4 regions of the Waltera acetigignens genome follow, and region 2 is predicted to be linked to each of the others. Evidence: predicted binding sites of a transcription regulator. Region 2 holds the regulator's gene; each other region holds the start of a gene.
What was found. Region 2 encodes Rex, which represses fermentation and respiration genes when NADH is low (regulators of the CRP and FNR family bind a similar motif). Its sites were predicted from a motif close to ATTGTTAANTANTTAACAAT; they were not measured.

Region 1: the regulator Rex is predicted to act here: its motif matches at 1,193-1,212, upstream of OCV96_RS16710 (NAD(P)-binding protein).
Region 3: the regulator Rex is predicted to act here: its motif matches at 1,387-1,406, upstream of serC (3-phosphoserine/phosphohydroxythreonine transaminase).
Region 4: the regulator Rex is predicted to act here: its motif matches at 1,776-1,795, upstream of OCV96_RS18005 (acetyl-CoA C-acetyltransferase).

Annotation. Positions count from the first base shown of each region.
Region 1 covers NZ_JAOQJO010000021.1:19,701-22,868, reverse strand. Annotated here, with positions in the region: gene OCV96_RS16715 (DegV family protein) at 1-598, shown strand, start outside; gene OCV96_RS16710 (NAD(P)-binding protein) at 1,486-3,168, shown strand, end outside.
Region 2 covers NZ_JAOQJO010000016.1:101,533-104,700, forward strand. Annotated here, with positions in the region: gene OCV96_RS14850 (NAD(P)H-hydrate dehydratase) at 1-695, opposite strand, end outside; gene OCV96_RS14855 (hypothetical protein) at 697-1,335, opposite strand; gene OCV96_RS14860 (redox-sensing transcriptional repressor Rex) at 1,492-2,133, opposite strand; gene OCV96_RS14865 (ABC-F family ATP-binding cassette domain-containing protein) at 2,272-3,168, shown strand, end outside.
Region 3 covers NZ_JAOQJO010000024.1:38,619-41,786, forward strand. Annotated here, with positions in the region: gene OCV96_RS17860 (phosphoglycerate dehydrogenase) at 1-207, opposite strand, end outside; gene serC (3-phosphoserine/phosphohydroxythreonine transaminase) at 219-1,301, opposite strand; gene OCV96_RS17870 (L,D-transpeptidase family protein) at 1,451-2,860, opposite strand; gene ilvB (biosynthetic-type acetolactate synthase large subunit) at 2,860-3,168, opposite strand, start outside.
Region 4 covers NZ_JAOQJO010000025.1:19,359-22,526, forward strand. Annotated here, with positions in the region: gene OCV96_RS18000 (enoyl-CoA hydratase-related protein) at 1-386, opposite strand, end outside; gene OCV96_RS18005 (acetyl-CoA C-acetyltransferase) at 476-1,660, opposite strand; gene OCV96_RS18010 (M23 family metallopeptidase) at 1,819-2,859, opposite strand; gene hpf (ribosome hibernation-promoting factor, HPF/YfiA family) at 3,025-3,168, opposite strand, start outside.

The DNA of each region.
Region 1 (3,168 bases), on a different contig from region 2:
GTATGTGATCACATTATCATCCCACCTCAGCGGCAGCTATAACAGTGCGGTGCTGGGAATGAATTTATATCGGGAAAAATACGGAAAGAAACAGATCCACATCATTGATTCCGAATCCGCCAGCTGTGGTGAGACCCAGATCGTGAAGAAACTGGTAGAACTGGAGGAGCAGAGACTTTCTTTTGAAGAGATCGTGAAGCAGATCGAAGAGTTCCGCAGCAATGTGCATACCTATTTTGTACTGGATAATTTGGACACTCTGCGCAAGAATGGCAGACTGACAGGTGTAAAGGCACTGGTGGCATCTACTTTAAGCATCAAGCCGATCATGGCCGGAGACAAGGGCAGTATCGTGCAGAGAGGCCAGAGCGTCGGCATGAAGAAAGCACTCCGAAGAATGGCGGAGATCGTTCTGGAAGAGGCAGGGGATACGAAGGAACGTTTCCTGATGATCACCCACTGCAATGCTCCTGACCGCGCCGAGACCATGAAGAAGCTTCTTATGGAAAAGGCAGAGTTCAAAGGATGCCTGATCATGGACACCCGCGGTGTCAGCAGCATGTACGCCAACGATGGCGGCGTGATCGTGACGGTGTAAAAAGATTAATATCATAGGCAATATAGCTCCGGCGGATTAGCCTGTCATTTTTTGTTTCTGACAGCCTGTTCCGCCTGGGCTTTTTTTTCCTGAAAACTAGGAAAAACAGGCGATTTCCGAGGAAAAAGCGTTCCGAAAGCGGCCAGAAAAGGTGAGTTTCCTTCAAAAGTGGGTATTTGGTCGGAAAAGGTGGAAAAAATTTCTTCTGGCAAGGAAAAATCCACTATTTTGAGCCTGTTCTTTCATTGTAAAAGGAACAGTTTTGTATCAAAAACAGGAAAATGCTGCAAAAAAATACAAAAACACAGGATTTTCAGGAAATTGGAGAAGATATTTTCGTTAAAGATACGTTTTTGGCTGTTTTTGTACAAAAAAGTGGCAGAACAGTGACTTTTTTGTATGAAATCGGTTATTTTATGGGGATTTACGAAAATACCTGATTCTATCGGATTCCCTACGAAGGATCCGATGAGATTGTCTGGCAGAAAAACCGATGTCAAGAGAGTATTGCTACGGATGTAGCAGAAAAAGCAAAAAAATGTAAGAGCTTACATCTATGTGAGCCAAGCATCCTCATGCATATTCCACAAAAAGATAGATAAAAAATTAACTTTCCTAAAAACTATTGATAGTTTTTATTATTTAGGATACAATTGCACATATACAAAAATCAGTAGCCGACAAGAAACGGCTATTTTTTAAAAAACAAAATGTAAGCGCTTACACCGTGCAACAGGCAGCCAGCTCAGGTGGCCAATGCCATAGTACGTGTCAGTAAAACACCGCGCCCGCAGACGGAGAGCAGCACGCCATAGCCGTTGCCGGCAGCGCCCGTGGCGCAGGGCATAAAAGTAACGCAGGCATCAGCCCGCAGAATGGAGAAGATTATGAGCCGATTGAAGATAGCTACCCCGAATAAAGCACAGCTTACGGTGGAACGCCTGTACAAAGATCTGGAGAGAAGAATTATCGCCAGCCCGCCCGGATTATGTCCGGTGGACCTGCAGCTTTCTTTTCTGAAAATGTGTCATGCCCAGACCTGTGGTAAATGTGTGCCCTGCCGTGTGGGACTGGGGCAGTTGCAGAACCTGATGGAGGATGTATTGGCAGGCAAAGCCACCCTGAAGACACTGGATCTGATCCGGGATACCGCTTCCGACATTGTGGACTCCGCTGACTGTGCCATCGGTTACGAGGCGGCCCATATGGTACTGGCCGGACTGGAAGGCTTCCGTGAGGATTATGTCTATCACATTGAACATGGGGGAAAATGTTCCTGCCATATTACCCAGCCGGTTCCCTGTGTGGCGCTGTGCCCCGCAGGTGTGGATATCCCCGGTTACATAGCACTGGTGAAGGAAGAGCGTTATGCAGATGCCGTAAAGCTGATCCGCAAGGACAATCCTTTCCCCACCGCCTGTGCCCTGATCTGTGAGCATCCCTGTGAGGCAAGATGCCGCCGCAACATGATCGATAGTGCCATCAATATCCGCGGCCTGAAGCGTATGGCAGTGGACAATGCCAGAGCCAACACGGTTCCTGTGCCTGAGAAAGCGGAGAGCACCGGTAAAAAAGTAGCAATCATCGGCGGAGGCCCCGGCGGACTGTCTGCGGCATATTATCTGGAGCTGATGGGACACCATGCCGTGGTATTTGAGGAAAAGAGCAAGCTGGGCGGTATGCTGCGCTACGGAATTCCCAACTATCGTTTCCCAAGAGAACGCTTACAGGAGGACATTGACACTATTCTGTCCACCGGAGTGGAAGTGAAATTGAACACCAGAGTCGGCAACGGCGAAGGTGAGATTTCTTATAATAAGCTGCACGAAGAATACGATGCAGTCTATATTGCCATCGGTGCCCATACGGATAAAAAGATCGGTATCGAGGGAGAGGATGCCAACGGTGTCATGTCTGCAGTGGAAATGCTGCGCCGCATCGGTGACGATGACATGCCGGACTTCAAGGACAAGACCGTAGTCGTAGTCGGCGGCGGTAACGTAGCCATGGACTGTACCCGTTCCGCCATTCGTCTGGGGGCGAAAAAGGTGGGAATTGCCTACCGCAGAAGACAGACCGATATGACGGCGCTTCCTGAAGAAGTGGAAGGCGCCATCGCAGAGGGCGCAGAGCTTTACAGCCTGAAAGCACCTCACAAGATCGAAGCCGACGAGAACGGCAATGTGACGGCTCTGTGGGTAGAACCTCAGATCATCGGCCCCATCGATGCCTGGGGACGAGCCCGTCCGATCCAGGCGGATGTGCCTCTCCTTCGAATCCCCTGTGATATCGTCGTGGTGGCCATCGGTCAGGGTATCGAGACCCGCCATTTCGAGGAGGCGGGTATCTCCGTAAAACGAGGCACCATTACTGCCATGAGTGACAGTGAAGTCAAGGATGTCCACGGTGTATTTGCCGGTGGTGACTGTGTGACCGGTCCGGCTACTGTCATCCGTGCCATTGCCGCCGGAAAAGTAGCTGCAGCCAATATCGATGAATATCTGGGTTACCACCATGTGGTACCCTGTGATGTGGAGATCCCGCCGGTATCCTACGAGGACAAGGAACCC
Region 2 (3,168 bases):
CTGTCCGGCAGATGCTGTTCACAGCTGTCATAAGTATACATCTCCGGGCTCTGTCCCAGAAAGCTCTCCGGTCCGATCCCCACATTTGCAATGTGTACCTGCCCAGCATAATCGGTTCCCGGATACATTACAAGGCCTCTCTTACAGAAACCAAAAGTAATCGTTGCATCTGCCAGAAAAGCACAACCAAGCACCCGGCCGGTGTCCGAGCAGATCCCACTGGGAACATCCAGTGCCAGCTTAAATCCTTCCGCCACATTCATCTCTTCTACGGCTTCCGCATAGATGCCTTCCACCGGGCGGCTCAATCCTACACCGAACAAGGCATCTACAATCACATTATATTCATCTGCCTGCGTATTACTGTCTGTCTTCACCGGAAAATGTTGCAGGGTCTGCCACTGGCTCTTCCATTGCTCTGTGGCTTTCTCCGGATCTCCCACAAGTCGTACCGATACCGTATAACCGTCCGCCGCAAGAAGTCTCGCCAAAGCCAGACCGTCTCCTCCGTTATTTCCCATACCAGCAAAAATGAGCACTTTTGTCCGTTCCTTCACGGCATCAAAGCGCTCTTTCAGAAAATCCTCCGCAGCCAGAGCCGCTCTTTCCATCAGAACCGGCCCCGGGATGCCGAGGTACTCTATGGTATTTTTATCGTATTGCTTCATTTCCTGTGCAGTTACCAGATATCTCATACTATTTTTGCTCCGGATTATATTTCATGTCAAACAGATTGACCACTTCTGCACCAAAAATATCATGCATGTAGTTGTAGATCTCCTGATTCTGCTGTTCCATCTGCTGTTTTTCGATCAGACGTTTTTTCAGTTCGATACGGATCGCACCCACCCACTCCGCAGTCTCTTTGATCTGTTTGTCATTATCCTTCATAATATCATAGCAGCAGTCCATAGTAAACATCATAAGCTGAAGATTTATTCTTTCGATCTCTCTGGGGATATCTTTTAACTCATCTTCGTATGCTTCCAGCTTCTCATTGCATTCCCCGATCAGGCGCTTATGATCCTCGATCTGTTTGTTCAGCTTACTGTTTTCGCCCTGCTGTTCCGCCTCATCCACCATAGGGACGATTTCTTTCATCAGCTTCTTTTTCAGATTCCGGATATCCTTCGACTCGGTATTGAGCTTACCTTGTCGTTTCAACAGCTGATTCAGGGCATCTTCCGTTTCTTTTAGCGGAACGGAACCGGTCTTATTCAACAACCGATACCATTTATTATCCAGGGTGAGTACGGGCAGATGCTTTCCCGTCAATGCATTTTTGAAAGCAGCCTGTCGGTCCTGTGCATTTTCTTCTGCGTTACCGTTGCCCATAAAATCACTCCTTTGATGCCTTACTTCATGTTGTATTATTTCTCGGTGCGCTGAAATTCATAAAAGCGGCTGCTTCGCATCCGTCATCGCCTTGCGACTTTTCCTTTTATTCATTTTCAGACACTCCGCCTATGAAATAAGCAATCATACGCTTGCTTATTTCATGTCTGAACTGTAACGGTTAATATTATAGGATAACTTCATTAAGCTGTCAGACAGATGCACGTTCTCCACCTGAATTCCCTCGGGAACATTCAGATCCACATGAGCGAAATTCCAGATAGCACGGATCCCGTTAGCCACCAGCTTATCTGCCACTTCCACAGCACTGGTCTTGGGAATCGTCAGTACAGCGATATCGATGTCCTTCTCCCGGATAAAGGATTCCAGCTGATCCATGGGCATAACCTTCACGCCACGGACATCCTTACCCACCAGTTCCGGGTTCGCATCGAACATTCCCTTGAAGATAAATCCACGACGTTCGAAGTTCATATAATTGCCCAGCGCTCTTCCCAGATTGCCTGCTCCAATGATGACGAAATTATGCTGCTTATCCAGTCCTAAGATCTTACCAATCTCACGATACAGAGATTCTACATTATATCCATAGCCCTGCTGGCCGAAACCGCCGAAATTATTAAAATCCTGACGTATCTGGGATGCGGTCACCTTCATCAGTCCGGAAAGTTCCTGCGAAGAAATACGTTCCACACCTTCATCCTTCAATTCCCCCAAATATCGAAAGTATCTGGGCAGTCTGCCAATCACAGCCTGTGAAATTTCTTTTACTTCCAATACTTTCACCTCCGTTTTTTTTAGTATACACCATGTGTTAAAAACTTGTCAATGAATTGACAGGTTTTCTTCTTTTCGTTACAATGAAATTTAAAAAGCCCGGTCTCCGTGGGTTGGAAATAAAGGATACTTACTACCATGATATTATCTTGTCAGAATATTTCAAAAGCATTTGTAGAAAATCAGGTATTGAAAAATGTCTCTTTTCATATAGAGGATCATGAAAAAGCTGCCATCGTGGGCATCAACGGTGCCGGGAAAACGACACTGCTCCGCATCATCGTAGGGGAAATGACTCCCGATGACGGGCAGGTGGTTCTGGCGAGGGACAAGACCCTGGGATACCTTGCACAGAACAGCACTGTGGACACCTCTCACACCATTTACGAGGAACTGTTATCTGTCAAGGCGGATCTGCTGCGCCTGGAGGAAAAGATCCGGGAATGCGAAAACAATATGAAGCATGCCGAAGGAGATGCGCTGGAAGACCTGATGAAGCAGTACACCTCTCTCACCCATGCTTTCGAGACCGGCGGCGGCTATCTCTACCGCAGTGAGCTGGTCGGTGTGTTAAAGGGACTGGGATTTACCGAAGATGAATTCTCCAAGCCGGTTGCCACACTCTCCGGCGGTCAGAAGACCCGTGTGGCGTTAGGACGGCTTCTGTTACAGAACCCTGATCTCATCATCCTAGACGAGCCGACGAACCACTTAGATATGAATTCCATCGCCTGGCTGGAGACTTATCTGTTGAATTACAAGGGAGCCGTTCTCATCGTCTCCCACGACCGGTATTTTCTGGACCGGATCGCCGGGAAAGTCATCGAGATCGACCAGTCCAAGGCTACAACCTTTATGGGCAATTACTCCGATTATGCCGTAAAAAAGGAACAGCTGCGCGTTGCTGCCTGGAATGCCTATATGAACCAGCAGCGTGAGATCAAACATCAGGAAGAGGTCATCGAAAAATTAAAATCCTTCAACCGGGAAAAGTCCATCAAACGGGCGGAAAGCCGTGAGAAAATGCTGGACAAG
Region 3 (3,168 bases), on a different contig from region 2:
CGCACATTTATCCAGAGGAATGTTGTTGACTCCGGCACCGGCTCTCGCTACTGCCAGCAGATTTTCCGGCAGCTCCAGCTCATGCATGGAAGCACTGCGGACCAGAACGCCCTCTGCGTCATTCATATTATCGATTACTTTATAGTCTGCTGTCAGACGATCCAGTCCCACTTTGGAAATGGGATTCAGGCAATTGATCTGAAACATTTTTCTCCCCCTTAAGCGTTCTCCGCTTCAAACTTCTTCATGAACTCTACCAGCTTCTCCACACCTTCGATGGGCATCGCATTGTAGATACTTGCTCTCATGCCGCCTACGGTTCTGTGACCTTTCAGGTTCTCGAAGCCTGCCTCCTTCGCCTCTTTGACGAATTTGGCATCTAACTCCTCATTACCGGTAATGAACGGAACATTCATCAGGGATCTGTCTTCCTTGCGGACGGTTCCCTTGAACAGCTTGCTTTCATCCAGGTAGTCATACAGGATCTTCGCCTTTTTCTCATTGCGCTCCTTCATTGCCTCCAGACCGCCCATCTTCTTCAGCCATTTAAATACCTTGCCGCAGATGTAGATGCCGTATGCGGGAGGCGTATTGTACAGAGAATCCGCATCTGCATGGATCTTATAACGAAGCATGGTCGGTGTACCGGGAAGCACATCCTCGGTGATCAGATCCTCACGGATGATCACGATAACCACACCTGCAGGTCCGATATTTTTCTGTACGCCGCCATAGATCACACCGTATTTTGTCACATCTACCGGCTCGGATAAAAAGCAGCTGGATACATCTGCAACCAGGGGCTTACCCTTGGTATTGGGCAGGGTCTTGAATTTCGTACCGTAGATGGTATTATTCTCGCATATGTACACGTAATCGGCATCCTCGCTGATGGGCAGATCGGAGCAATCGGGAATATAAGAGAAGGTCTTATCCTCAGAAGAAGCGATCTTATTTGCCTTGCCGTACAGGGAAGCCTCCTGATATGCCTTCTTCGCCCACTGACCGGTTACGATGTAGTCTGCCACACGGTTCTTCATCAGGTTCATGGGGATCATGGCAAACTGCTGACTCGCACCACCCTGCAAAAACAGTACCTTATAGTTGTCCGGGATATTCATCAGTTCTCTGAGATCAGCTTCCGCTTCCTTAATGATCGTATCATAGGCTTTAGATCGATGGCTCATCTCCATTACGGACATGCCGGTTCCTCTATAATCCAGCATTTCATCGGCTGCTTCCTGCAATACCTCCTCAGGGAGTACTGCAGGGCCTGCGGAAAAGTTATACACTCTTGCCATTTTCAAAGACCTCCTCGATATTTTCTAAATTTTTTATAAAAAGCATAGGTATAGAATAAGCTTTTCATTTGCTTTAGTCAACTACATTGTTAAATTATTTTCAAAATGTTCGCATCCCGCACACATTTTGTCAGAAAATGTCTGTTTTATTAATAAAACATTACGACAGGGGTACCGATCTGTACCATGTCGTACAATTCTTCCATTTTGTCCTTCGGTGTATTGATACAGCCATGGGAACCGGCAGTCTGGTAGATGTCCCCTCCGAACTCTTTTCTCCAGCTGGCATCGTGGATACCGATGCTGCCCTTTACAGGTACCCAGAATTTCACAGGGGAGGCATAGCCCGGTCCCCGCAGTACTCTGTCCTTCTGCTTGTTATAGACGAAATTCACCCCCTCCGGTGTTCCCATACGTCTGCGCATGTTGCCGGTCACCACATCCGTCTCCAGCCGCAGTTCCCCCTTTTCATAATAGTACATTTTCTGTTGTGTCATATCCACTTCGATATAGGTATCTCCGATGTCATCCCTGCCATAACAGAAAGCTTCTCTCTCGTAAGTGGGAACATGGGACTGCTGTGTCCCCGTATGTACACCGGCATCCAGCAGATGCTCCATCAGGTATGCAGTCTCTTTTTTCTGATCCAGCTTGCTTCCATAGGTGCCGCCCTCGATGGTGATCACATCTCCTCTGGTACTGTGGAATTGTCTGGTACGGCCATAACCGTCATACTTTTCGGCCAGCTGCTCTACATACGCCGTCACGGCTTCTTCATCCAGTACAAAGTTACCGGTCTGATCCGTCACCGGCAGACCATTCTCCGTCACCAGAAAAGAGGCACAGTCCGCTGCCGTCACCGGATGTCTCTCCTGTCCAAAGCAATAGACAATATCACATCTCTGATAACGTTCAATCTCCTTCCAGAGATTCCGCAGAGTTTTCTGGTTCTCATTTGGAGTGATGTCATAATAACAGCCACTATCTGACAGGTTTAACGTCTCCTGCCCGTTTTCTACTGTGTTCTCCAACGCCAAAAAAGCCTTCTCCAAGTCAATGCGTCCCGCAAGTCCATCCGTGAAGACGTACTCGCCCGACGAATCCCGGGCAAGGCTGTAATCCTTGTTCTTCTGTTGTTCGGCCCGTACAAATTCCAGAGAATCATAAGCTCTCCGAAGCCCATCCACATCCACGGTCACTGTGGGAGAAAGTTCCCTCCGGGAGTGAAACAGAACATTGTCCACCCACAGGAACGGATTCTGTTCCTGCCGGTAATGTTCCAGTACGTTACTGTAATCTGCCTGATAATCTGCTTCCGCAAGAGAGATTGTATACTCTGTCCCCTCTCTGTCCACGATGACAATATTCGGAGCCTCTGTACGCAACAAAAGCTCCGAATTCACTTCCTCCACCGTTTTTCCGGTACAGTAGACACCGTTGATCCAGGTATTTACAGAGAAGCCTTCTCTGTAATAAAATGCCAGAATAAAATATCCGGTCAGTAATAACAGCAAAAATAAAAGTACTGCCAAAACTAATCTTTTCGTCGTCTTTTTCATCAGGACTGCCTTTTCAAATCATCTCCGTCAAACACTTCGCTGATGGGGGCTCCTGCCGGAACCATGGGGAATACCTTATCATCCTCCGGGATCATGCACTCGATCAGTACCGGTGCTTTCAGGGCAATGGCCTTCTCGATGGCCGGTGCCACTTCTTCCTTTTTGGTCACGCGGATGGCGGTACAGCCCAGTCCTTCTGCCACCTTGCAGAAATCCACCTTATCCTTCAGTACTGTCTGGGAATAGCGTTTCCCATAGAACAGTGTCTGCCACTGTCTCACCATACCCAGCACCTGATTGTTGATGAC
Region 4 (3,168 bases), on a different contig from region 2:
TGTCCGAAGACTGCATTGTCGGAACAGATTCTGATATCACAGCTCATGGAAATCTCACATCCGCCGCCCAGAGCAAAGCCGTTGACAGCTGCGATCACGGGAATGGGGAAGGTCTCGATCTTGCGGAATACATCGTTACCCTTCTTGCCGAATGCCTCGCCCTCTGCCTTGGTCAGGCTGCTCATCTCTCCGATATCTGCACCTGCCACGAAGGACTTACTGCCTGCACCGGTGATCACCAGACAACGAACCGTTGCCAGATCTACTGCATCCAATGTAGCGTTCAGTTCATCCAGTACCTGAGAATTCAGAGCGTTCAGTGCTTTCTCACGGTTAATGGTGATGGTTGCCACATTACCATTCTGCTCATACAAAATGTAATCCATGTTTTTACCTCATTTCACATTTCTATTCGTGTTTTCAAAACCACACTAAGGCGATAGAGATTCTACCGCCCCAGCGAATATTTATAAAATTAATCCTCGATCTTAACGATGGTGGAGCATCCCATACCACCGCCGATGCACAGAGTAGCCAGACCGGTCTTGGCACCTCTTGCCTGCATCTCATGCAACAGAGTTACCAGAATACGGCATCCGGAAGCTCCTACGGGATGGCCCAGAGCGATAGCACCGCCGTTGGGGTTCAGCTGCTTATCTACATCGATGCCCAGTTCCTTACCAACTGCTACGGACTGTGCTGCGAATGCTTCGTTAGCCTCGATGATATCGAAGTCTTCGATCTTCATACCGGTCTTAGCCATTACCTTCTTGGTAGAAGCTACAGGGCCGATACCCATAACCTCGGGACGAACACCAGCCAGAGCGCCTGCTACGAAAGTAGCCATAGGCTTAACGCCCAGCTCCTTAGCCTTCTCTTCGCTCATAACAACGATAGCTGCTGCACCGTCGTTGATACCGGAAGCGTTACCTGCGGTAACGAATCCACCGGGATTGATGGCACGAAGCTTAGCCAGACCTTCGATGGTAGAACCATGACGAGGGCCTTCATCGGTATCGAATACGATGGTCTCTTTTTTCTTCTTAACTTCTACGGGAACGATTTCTGCCTTGAAGGCACCGTTCTTCTGAGCTTCTTCAGCCTTTAACTGGCTCTTTAATGCGAACTCATCCAGTTCTTCACGGGTAAGTCCCCACTCTTCGCAGATGTTGTCTGCGGTCTTGATCATATGATAATCATTGAAAGCATCCCAAAGTGCATCTTTGATCATGGTATCAACCATGGTTGCGTTACCCATACGATATCCGTAACGTCCCTGAGGAATTGCGTAAGGAGCCATGGACATGTTCTCCATACCACCTGCTACTACGATATCTGCATCACCGGCCATGATCATCTGTGCTGCCTGGTTCACACAGTTCAGGCCGGAACCACATACCACGTTCATGGTAACTGCGGGAACTTCGATAGGAAGTCCGGCTTTGATAGCTGCCTGACGTGCTACGTTCTGTCCCTGGCCAGCCTGGATTACACATCCCATATATACCTGGTCAACTGCTTCGGGAGCAACGCCTGCTCTCTTCAGAGCCTCCTTGATAACGATTGCGCCCAGCTCCGGTGCAGGAGTTGTGCTTAAGGTTCCGCCCATGGTACCGATTGCGGTACGGCAAGCGCCTGCTAATACAACTTTCTTTGCCATTTGTTTGTCCTCCACTTTTTGTTTTCGTTTGGTTTGCTTTCTGAAATGTAGATTGTTATTTTTTTATCATTTCACTGTCCCCATTTTAACATAGCGAAATCTGTTTTGCAATGCTTTTGTCAAAAAAATAACAAAATAACAAATGAAATTTTTAGAAATCAGAATTCCCGGATTTTTGTAGTGCGGATCCACTCTCTTGTTCCCTCGACTTTCTGCACTTCCTGCGTGTGTTTTGCCAGAAAACAGGTCAGCGGATAGACATCGATCCAGATCTCGTTGTCACTCTCTTTCTGTTCTTCATCAAAGACCAGTTCCAATCCCCAGTGCAGATGGGTTACTTCTATATTATTTACATTTTCTGTGGTACTGTAACCGGTATGTCCCATATAACCGATCACATCCCCCGCCGTCACCACGCTGCCTTCTTCCAGTCCTTCCGCATAGGGGTAGTTCTGCCTCAGATGTGCATAGTAATAGTAGCGCTTATTATCAAAGCTGCGGATACCAATGCGCCAGCCGCCGTACTGGTTCCAGCCCAGGGCTTCCACAGTGCCGGACTCGACAGCAATGATAGGTACACCGACGAGCCCCATCATGTCATGGCCCAGATGCCTTCGTTTATATCCGTAGCTTCTTCCCGCCCCGAAATCATCATAATGAGTATAATCAAATCCTCTCGCAATGGGGCAATAACCTTTTAATCCGTATTTTTTCTGCCAGGTGCTCTGTCCGTCTTCTCCGATCACCTCTGCCTCGTATTCTCCCACCAGTCCTCCCAGCGCTGCGCTGTAAGCTTCCAGATAATACGGATAGTATTTCATATCTTTTGTGAGAGTTTCTATCTCTGCCTCTCCCTCAACCAGCTTCTCCGCCGTCTCGTTCAGGATCTTCAGCGCCTTTTTGTCAAATTCCCCTCCGGTTCTGGCTGCGGTATATGCAAGCAGCGGGATCCACTCCACATGATGTTCCGTGTCAAACGTATCCACATCCCAGTCATATGCCTGGCAGAGCGCTTCATAGGATACGGTAAAGTCCACCCATTTGATATAATCCTTTCCCGCAGCCGAGGTTGCGGTGACCACCGCCTGTTCCATGCTTTCTGTCCGTCCTGTCTCCCGGAGCAGAAATGCTCCCATCATTATAAATAGAAGCATCACCTCTGCCCGGATCCATGCCCGCATTCTCTTTTCTCTGTCCATTCCCTGTCCTGCTTTCAGTTCCTCCTTACAGGTTATGTTTCTGATTTTTCCGGTATTCAGACAATTCGAAAATCTCCGGGGCATATCATTTCCCATACAACAAAACAGCCTGCCGGAAATTCCGGCAGGCTGTAAATTTGTCTTTATTTAATTTTCTGTCCGGTTTTATACTTCCGGCTCGATCAGTCCGTAGGTATCGCCCTTTCTCTTGTACACTACATTTACCTGATCTGTCTCTGCGTTGCAGAATACGAAGAAGTTGTGTCCCAACAGTTCCATCTGAATGCAGGCATCCTCGGGATACATGGG